Regions from separate parts of the Gottfriedia sp. NPDC057991 genome, predicted to be linked through region 2. Evidence: riboswitches for the same ligand, from Rfam matches in the RefSeq annotation. Region 2 holds a riboswitch; each other region holds the start of a gene.
What was found. Region 2 has a riboswitch for thiamine pyrophosphate ahead of ACFVR2_RS00300 (ABC transporter substrate-binding protein). Riboswitches for the same ligand answer to the same signal wherever they lie in the genome.
Positions count from the first base shown of each region.

Region 1 (3,284 bases), on a different contig from region 2:
AATACTTCCCAGCTTAAATCTTCAGCGATTCCATTAACCTTTTCAAGCGCCTGATAAATCGGAACTGTCCCTACTGGTACTGGAGAGTTTCGGATAATCCATTCACGTGTTGTATGAATATTCTTACCAGTAGAAAGATCCATCATCGTATCCGCTCCCCAACGAGTAGCCCATGTCATTTTTTCTACTTCTTCTTCGATTGAAGACGTGACAGCTGAATTACCTATATTGGCATTAATTTTCACATGAAAATTACGACCGATAATCATTGGCTCACTTTCAGGGTGATTAATATTCGATGGAATGACAGCTCTTCCTATTGCAACCTCATCACGAACAAATTCAGCTGAAACATTCTCTCGAATCGCAATAAATTCCATTTCAGGTGTAATAATCCCTTTACGAGCATAATGCATTTGCGTAATATTTCCATGATCCTTTGCACGTAACGGTTTTCTTTTTAACCCTTTAAATACTTCAACATTATGTTGATCTGGCTCTTTTCTATATCCATTATCTTCAGGCTTTACTTCGCGCCCTTCATACTCTTCAACATCATTTCGTTCAATCACCCAGTTTTGTCTAATCGCCTTAAGTCCCTTTCGAATATCAACTGAGCTAGCTGAATCTGTGTAAGGTCCGCTAGTGTCGTATACTCTAACTGGAGCATTTTCTTCTTCTCCAAAAGTGCCAGTTGTTGGACTTAATTGAATCTCACGCATTGGCACCTTAATGTCAGGTCTAGATCCTTCAACATATACCTTCTTACTCCCTGAAAAACTAGACATGATGGAAAAATTCATTTCATTTACAGAATTGTTCATTTGATTTCATTCCCCTTTTTAATTGGTTTAAAAAGGACGAAATCCAATTCATTTAAAGCATGAAAAAAGCCGGAATCTTATTTTTAAGACCCGGCTAAGTGTTAGCAAAACTACATTAACAATTATGAAATCATTAATGAGAAATTTCTAACTTCCCCACGCTGGTATGAACCAGATCAGGTCCTGAGGGTTAAGAAACTTAATTGCGTTTCTCTCTCAGCCCAACTAATTGGACACCCCTAGTCAATCTATTAAATTGTTCAAACTAAATATAAACCCACAAATTTAAAATGTAAATGTTTTTATTTCCCTAAATTTTTACAGAAATTCCAAATAAAAAAATTTTTTTGTTTTTTTATACTCCCAAAAATACTTGATTTCACTATACTTCAAGCCCAATTTCTGGTAATAAAATTAGACTAGTAAAAATAAATTTAGTATTGAATATTATTTTTTATATGCTATGCTAAGATTAATTTTCATACATATTCATCACTAGGGGATCCCTTGATAAGGGCTGAGAATAAAGTAGTTACTTTTAAACCCTCAAAACCTGAACAGGCTAGTACCTGCGTAGGAAAGTGGCGCACTTTAAACTTTTTTCGCGTGCATTGTAACCACTTTCTTTTTTTAGGAAAGTGGTTTTTTTGTTGAAAAAATTTTGATAATGAAAGAGGCTGGGACATGGAACTTATTGCAATTACAGATGATCAGCACTCAGTCGAAGTACTTGCTACAAAAATAATTCAAATAATCGATGCAGTCGACTATGTACATATTCGCGAAAAGTCGAAAAAGGCAATCGAGCTAATATCACTCTTAAATCTACTAAAAATAAACAAAGTAGATATGAAAAAAATTGTTTTAAATGATCGTTTAGATATCGCTATTTTCTCTAACCTATCAAATATTCACTTGCCAGGACATGGTCTTCCACTTGTTGATGTAAAAGAATATTTTCCTAATTTACGAGTAGGAAAATCAGTTCATACACTTACTGAAGCAATACAGGCAGAAAATGATAAAGCTGACTATATTATGTACGGTCATTGTTTTGAAACAGAGTGTAAAAATGGATTAACACCTAATGGGATTGAACTAATTCCAGAGATGAAAAAAACGTTAACTATACCAATCTATGCAGTCGGCGGATTATTACCTGAACATATTCAAGTTCTAAAAGAGAACGACATTGATGGTATTGCTGTAATGTCTGGCATATTTTCTGCCCGAAATCCTCTAGAAGCTGCGCTGCAATATTTTGAAAGGTGCAAATTCGCTTATGAACAAGAAATATGATGTTGTAGTAATTGGTGGTGGAATAATAGGTTGTTCCATTGCTTATTATCTAGCGAAAGAAAATATTCATGTCGCAGTTCTTGAAGGACAGCAAGTTGGACAGAAAACAACTAAGGCAGCTGCTGGAATGCTTGGTGCCCATTCCGAGTGGGATCAGTCCGAGTCATTTTTTACTTTTGCTAGAAACAGTCAATTAACTTATTTTCAACTTCAAGAAGAATTAAAAGAATTATGTGGAATTGATATTGAACTAAAAACAGGTGGCATATTCAAACTAGCTTATACAGAATTAGAAAAAAAACAATTAACTCCATTACTCACTCAAACTTCGGCACTTTGGTATAACCAGGAGGAGTTAAAAAAACAGATACCTGGCGTCCATCCAAACATAATTGGAGCAGCTTATATTGAAGACGACGTGAATGTATTACCTGTTTCTGCCTGTAACGCGTTTTGCAAGAGTGCTCAAATTTTAGGTGCATCTATATTTGAATATACTCATGTATTTCAGATTCAAAAAAATGATTCACATTATTTAATTAAAACAACAAATGGCAATTTTGAAGCAAAATCTATTGTAGTTGCAAGTGGCGTTTGGAGTAATTCATTGTTTGGGCAGCTTGGATTACATCACGAAATTATTCCCGTTAAAGGTGAATGTATCTCGGTCAGAAGTGAAAAGGTTGTATTAAAACATACTCTTTTCCATGAACAAAATTATATTGTTCCAAGGAATGACGGTCGCCTTGTCATCGGTGCTACGATGATCGATAACGAATGGAATGAGAACCCTAACTTAAGAGGGATTGAGTCATTAATACAAATTGCTAAAAAAATGCTTCCCGAAATTGAAGACATGAAAATTGATTCATTTTGGGCAGGATTACGACCGCGAACGCTCGATTATAATCCCTTTATTGGAATTCATCCCGAAGATGATCATATCTTATTTGCGACCGGCCATTTTCGAAATGGTATTTTGCTTGCACCAGCAACTGGAAAATTAATTCGAGATTTAATCCTTAAACGAAAAGTCGATCGTAACTGGATCGAAGCATTTAAAATCAATCGTTAATTTTTATGTTTTGGAGGTGTAAACACTTGGAAATACGATTAAACGGAAAGAACGTCAACATTTCCATCAAAACCTGTACAATTAAG
Region 1 is NZ_JBHVQN010000005.1:370,445-373,728, forward strand. Features, by position in the region: gene thiC (phosphomethylpyrimidine synthase ThiC) at 1-824, opposite strand, end outside; TPP riboswitch at 961-1,075, opposite strand; TPP riboswitch at 1,312-1,421, shown strand; gene ACFVR2_RS18280 (thiamine phosphate synthase) at 1,509-2,123, shown strand; gene thiO (glycine oxidase ThiO) at 2,107-3,198, shown strand; gene thiS (sulfur carrier protein ThiS) at 3,225-3,284, shown strand, end outside.
Region 1: another riboswitch for thiamine pyrophosphate. It lies ahead of ACFVR2_RS18280 (thiamine phosphate synthase); the one in region 2 lies ahead of ACFVR2_RS00300 (ABC transporter substrate-binding protein).

Region 2 (3,284 bases):
AATCAGATGATTTCATTCCTTCTTTAAAGATTGAGATCGGCCCTGGCAATAACCAAGATTCGATTTTCCAAATTTTAATACTTAGCTGCCAACAGATTAAAAAAAGCAGGATGACAACGATTGGTTGCCATCCTTTTATATTTTTAGATTTCATTAACGGTACTTCTCCGTTAACACATCCATCGTAATACCTTGTGGTTGGTAAAGTATTTTCATTTGAGTGATCACATTATGGCAACCTATTTCAATCATTCTTTCATTCATTTTTTGAACAACCTCTAACAATTGTTTCAAGTCACCTTCCATAGTTGTTTCCAATGGTTGAACTTGATATTTTACACCTGATTCATCAATAATTTTAATAGCTTCATCAACTGCTGGAATAACATCCTCAATATTATTTGTTTTCGGTATAATTTGGACACTCATTAAAGTAGTTTGCATATTAACTCCTCCTTATTTCGCTGGTAAGAAATCATTCGTAAATGCTTCTTTTGGCTTAAAGTTTCCTTCTAATAATTTATTTTCAGCTAAGAAATCTGCATAGTTTTTCCAAACTGATAATTTTTGCTCTCCCCAACGGTCTGCATCATCTTTATATTTAGATGCTAACCATTCTTGGCTTTTTTCCACTAATTTTTTATCTAAATCCGGATTATCCTTTATTAAAATTGATGCAGCTTCTTTTGGGTTATCAATCGCAAAATTATATCCTTTTGATGCTGCAGCAACAAATGCTTTTACTATTTTAGGGTTTTTACTAATCATTTTTTCGTTCGTAGCTAAAACTGGAGTATAGTAATCTAGCTTTTTACTATAATCAGTTAAATAAATCATGTTTAATTTTTCTCCACGAAGCTCTGCTTCAATCCCTGTCCATCCTTGATAAATCCACGCAAAATCGATATCTCTTTTTACTGCTGTAAAGAAATCAGCATCACCCATATTAACGATATTTACCTTATTAACATTCGCATTTTCTTCTGACATAAGCGATTTTAAAATAGCCTTTTCAACCGGTGAACCCCATCCACCATATGTTTTTCCAACGAAATCTTTTGGAGACTTAATTTCTTTTTTCACTGGTGATGCGAACCCAGAAGTATTATGTTGAATAATTGCTGCAATTGAAACAATCGGTACATTTTGAACTCTTGCTTGTGTAATTGACTCTTGATAAGAAACCCCAAAATCTGCTTTACCTGATGCCACCAATTGGTCTGCCCCTGTTTCTCCCGGACTGATTATATCTACATCAAGTCCTTGTTCCTTAAAGTAACCTTTTTCCTTAGCAACAAATAGCCCAGTATGATTTGTATTTGGCGTCCAGTCTAGTACGACTGTCACCTTTTTTAATTTCTTTGTCTTTTTAGTAGTGGCAGTTTTGTTTTGACCACATCCAGTTAACATTAAACAAATAGCCACTAAAAATACTACTAGTTTTTTCATTATCTATATCTCCTTTTTGTTTCTTGTTTATACAAAAAAAAACGCCCGGATACTAACCCGGACGTAAATGCGCTGTAAAAAACATATCTAAAAAGAGATACTGTTCCCTACGCTGGCATCACCCAGATCAGGTTCTAAGAGTCAACATCTTAAGGACGCTATCTCGGCCAGCAACACTGGCTCCTCCACATTTTTCTCATATATAAACTTTTCCTCATAAATATAACAGATAATGGTTGATTTTACGAATTATTTTTAACTTGCGTTTAATTGTTTTAATACTCAGTTAATAAGCGAAATAAAACTATGAAATTATAACATTTTTAAAAAGAGAATGATAAACAAAAATATCATTTCTTATAGTAAAATCTTAGATGGATAAAGAATATACTACATCAACAAATTATTAAGTAAAATGAGGGGATTTTTTGAATAAACCAATCGGAGTCATTGACTCAGGTGTTGGGGGCTTAACAGTTGCCAAACAAATTATAAGACAATTACCTAAAGAGGACATTTTATACTTAGGCGATACAGCAAGATGTCCATACGGATCACGACCATATACGGAAATTAGAAAATTCACTTGGGAAATGACTAATTTTCTATTGGAAAAAGATATAAAAATGTTAGTCATCGCCTGTAATACAGCAACTTCAATAGTCTTAAATGAAATGCGAGAAAAACTCCAAATCCCAGTCATTGGTGTTGTTCGCCCAGGTGCCAGAGCAGCAATCAAATTAACACAAAATGACCACATCGGTGTCATAGGAACGAATGCTACTATTAATAGTAAAGCATATCATTCTGCACTAAAGCGGATTAATGACAAAGTTTTAATTGAAGGTTTGGCATGTCCAGAGTTTGCTGGAATTGTTGAAAATGGGGACTACAATAAACCTGAAATATTTGAGATTGTTAAACACACTCTTGCACCGCTTATTGATTCAAATATTGATACCCTAATACTTGGTTGTACTCATTACCCATTACTCGGTCCAATCATTCAAAAAGTGATGGGACCATCAATCCAACTTATCAGCTCTGGCGATGAAACAGCTTTAGAAGTAAGTGCAATACTGGATCAACAAAATATATTATCGAACTCTGAAATCATTTCACACGAATTTTTTACAACTGGGGATCCAACCATTTTTAGTAAAATAGCTTCATCTTTATTCCAAGAACCGATGGAAAATGTAAAGTATATAAAACTATAAAAATTTATAGACTTCAATAAATGAAGAAAACCAACAAAGTAATCCTTTGTTGGTTTTTGTGTTTTTTTAAATTGCAAACGCTCTTCAATTTAATAAAGTTTATTCTTTTTTACTACTTGAAAAATAATCTTTAAGCATCGCATTGTTCTTTACAACATCTTCTAATGTATATTGATCTAATACTTGTAAAAATTGTTCTAATGCGTTATTAAATATATGTTTTAAAGAACAAACGGGCGTAATAACACAAGTACCACCGTGCTCAAAACATTCTACAATATTAAAGTCTTCTTCAGTTTTACGGATTATTTCTCCGATATTTATTTCTGTTGGCAATTTAGCTAAACGGATTCCACCGTTTCTACCACGTATCGTTTCGATATAGCCCATCTTTCCTAAATTATAAATTATTTTCATTAAATGGTTTTTAGAAATATCATAAGCTTCAGCGATGTCCTTAATTTTAACTAATTTTTCACGAGGCTCTGAGCTTAGAAATATTAATACACGAAGAGAGTAATCCGAATAAGTTGTTAAACGCATAACTTGTCCTCACTATTTTATTTAAAATTAATCATAGCATAATTGTGAACATTTTTTAAACTTTTATGTATT
Region 2 is NZ_JBHVQN010000001.1:60,952-64,235, reverse strand. Features, by position in the region: gene ACFVR2_RS00310 (ABC transporter permease) at 1-154, opposite strand, end outside; gene ACFVR2_RS00305 (thiamine-binding protein) at 154-444, opposite strand; gene ACFVR2_RS00300 (ABC transporter substrate-binding protein) at 457-1,449, opposite strand; TPP riboswitch at 1,537-1,646, opposite strand; gene racE (glutamate racemase) at 1,878-2,669, shown strand; gene ACFVR2_RS00290 (RrF2 family transcriptional regulator) at 2,769-3,212, opposite strand.

Region 3 (3,284 bases), on a different contig from region 2:
CCAATGATTATAGGATTTGGTTGTAATGTACCTGGAGTTATGGCAGCTAGAACAATTGAACAGCCTAGAGAGAGACTACTCACAATTTTGTTAACACCATTAATGTCTTGTTCGGCACGTTTACCAGTGTATGCACTATTCGTTGGAGCCTTTTTTGCGAAAAACCAAGCAATAGTTGTATTTTCACTTTATATACTCGGAATAGTAGTTGCACTAATATTAGCTAAGGTTTTTTCATCTACTATATTAAAGGGTGAGTTTTCATTATTTGTCGTAGAACTCCCACCGTACCGTATGCCACAAGGTAAAGCTTTGTTTAGAAGTACATGGGATAAAGGTAAAGGATTTATTCGAAAAGCAGGTACGTTTATTTTTGGTGGTTCTGTCGTAATATGGTTATTATCTTACATGGGACCAAGTGGTTTAGGTGTTTCGATGGATGATAGCTTTTTAGCAATGATTGGGGGCATACTTACACCAATACTTGCACCGTTAGGATTCGGAACATGGCAAGCAGGTGCTTCTTTACTAACAGGATTTTTGGCTAAAGAGGTTGTCGTATCTGCCATGAATATCATCTATCACGTGCCGAATGCGAATTCTTTACAAGGGATATTGTCAACACAATTCTCTGCACTTTCTGCATTTAGCTTTATGGTTTTTGTCTTATTGTATGTACCATGTCTTGCAACTGTTGCGACAATTCGTAAGGAAACAGGTTCAGTGAAATGGACGTATTTCTCAGTTGGATATGCATTAGTTATTGCATATGTATTAGCGCTAATGATCTATCAAGTTGGGAGTCTATTAGGCTACTAAAGAAAGGAGTATTTACTTATGATTGTCAATATTATAATAGGAGCTCTTATTTTTGGATACGCAGGGTGGACACTTTTACGATATATAAAGAAAACTAAAAAAGGTAAATGTGGTTCCTGCTCAATCGCAAAAACTTGTAGTTCAAATTGTGATACAAATTATTCAAAATAGAAATATAGCGTTAACTAGAAAAGATTTAATTTAAAGTAATCTGTCTAAATACTTGAATTAAGTAGAAGGATTAATTAAGATGATAAAGTAATCAACTTAAATAATTGAATAGTACTAGGGGTGCCGTAAATGGTCGGCTGAGATTAAGACACAATAGTCTTTGACCCTTTAACCTGATCTGGATAATGCCAGCGTAGGAAAGTGAACGGTAGAATACATTTTTTGTATTCATAACATTGATTTGTTCGAGCACAGGTCCTTATGGGATTTGTGCTTTTTTGTATTTAAAATCAAGTTTCATCTTCTATCTGTAAGATCAAAGAGTTCTATTCATGAAATAGGGGGAAGAAAATTGAAAAAAGTATTAACGATAGCAGGCTCTGATTCAAGTGGTGGTGCAGGTATTCAAGCGGATTTAAAGACGTTTTCGGCTCATCGTGTTTTTGGAATGAGTGTAATTACAGCAGTAACAGCTCAAAATACGCAAGGAGTGTTTGCAGTACAAGACATGACACCAGAGATTATTGCTAGTCAGTTAGATGCAATTTTTACTGATATTGAAGTAGATGCTGTAAAAATTGGAATGGTATCCAAAATAGAGACGATTAAAGTAATTGCTGAGAAACTAAAGCAATATAAACCAAAGCAAATCGTAGTTGATCCAGTTATGGTTTCAAAAAGCGGATTTGATTTATTAAGTCCGGATGCAAAGGAAGCTTTAATACAAGAATTGATTCCGCTAGCAACTGTAATTACGCCAAATCTTCCTGAAGCAGAAGTTATTACCGGAAGAAAAATTACAACGATTGACGAGATGAAAGAAGCTGCTATTCAAATTCACTCATTAGGTGCTAAGAACGTCCTTGTAAAGGGTGGTCATCTAGAAGGTGAAGCGACCGATATTTGTTTTAATGGTGAGGAGTTTACAAGCTTTAACAGCGTTAGAATTAATACAATTAATACCCACGGTACAGGTTGTACTTTATCTTCAGCGATTACATCTAATTTAGCAAATGAACTTGAATTAAATGAGGCAATTAGAGAGGCGAAAACCTATATAACATTAGCAATTCAACATTCCTTTTCAATCGGAAAAGGGGTAGGTCCTGTCCATCATTTCTACTCATTGTATGAAAAGGCAGGCGTTCAACATGTCTAATCAAAATGCAAAAATGACAAAGTGGAACTTTACAACACTTTGGTTTGGTGCGGCAGTTTCCGTAGCGGAAATTATGACTGGTGCACTGGTAGCACCACTAGGTTTTAAGAAAGGTTTGACGGCCATTTTAGTAGGGCATTTACTTGGAACACTATTACTTATTTTAGGTGGAGTCATTGGTTCTCAACAAAGATTGTCAGCAATGGAATCTACAAAAATTTCATTTGGTAGCTATGGTAGCTATTTGTTTTCGATTTTAAATGTTCTACAGTTACTAGGCTGGACGGCAATTATGATTTTAACAGGAGCTCGCTCAATCAATTTAGTTACAATAAAAGATTATAAATTTGATCACTTATGGGTTTGGTGTTTAGTAATTGGAATATTAATCGCAATCTGGTTGTACTTTGGACAAAATGCTTCAAAAAAACTTAATAGTTTAGCCGTTTGTTTATTATTTGTTCTAACAATTGTACTGTGTTTTGTTATTTTTAAAAGCGATAAAATCTTAACTCAACCAAGCACTACCGGATTATCTTTTGGAGAAGCAGTTGAATTATCAGTCATTATGCCACTATCGTGGATTCCATTAATTAGTGATTATACTCGATTTGCAAAGACAACAAAGGATGGAGCAATTGGTAGTTTTATAGGTTATATGTTTGGTAGCTCTTGGATGTATATTATTGGGCTAGGCGCAGCACTTGCTTTTAATGAAGTAGACCCGGTTGCTGTTTTAATGAGTGCAAATCTAGGATTGTTTGCAGTAGGTATCGTCGTCCTAGCTACTGTTACAACAACATTCATGGATGCATATTCTGCCGGAATATCAGTTACAACCATTTTTCCAAAACTAAATGGAAAACATATAGCCCTTATCGTTACAGCTATAGGAACATTATTAGCCGTTATTTTCCCAATTGAAAAGTATGAAGGATTTTTATATACAATTGGTTCATTTTTTGCACCGCTATATGCAATTTTATTAACGGATTATTTTATTCTAAAAAGAACAAGTATAAATAAATCGTTGAAAATTGATTGGATCGCGTTTATTACATGGGTTTTAGGAGTTTTTATTTATCGTAAGTTTGTACAATTAGACTTCTTCCTTGGGGCTACTGTACCAAGTATG
Region 3 is NZ_JBHVQN010000003.1:276,799-280,082, reverse strand. Features, by position in the region: gene feoB (ferrous iron transport protein B) at 1-819, shown strand, start outside; gene ACFVR2_RS12840 (FeoB-associated Cys-rich membrane protein) at 838-990, shown strand; TPP riboswitch at 1,097-1,207, shown strand; gene thiD (bifunctional hydroxymethylpyrimidine kinase/phosphomethylpyrimidine kinase) at 1,343-2,149, shown strand; gene cytX (putative hydroxymethylpyrimidine transporter CytX) at 2,142-3,284, shown strand, end outside.
Region 3: another riboswitch for thiamine pyrophosphate. It lies ahead of thiD (bifunctional hydroxymethylpyrimidine kinase/phosphomethylpyrimidine kinase); the one in region 2 lies ahead of ACFVR2_RS00300 (ABC transporter substrate-binding protein).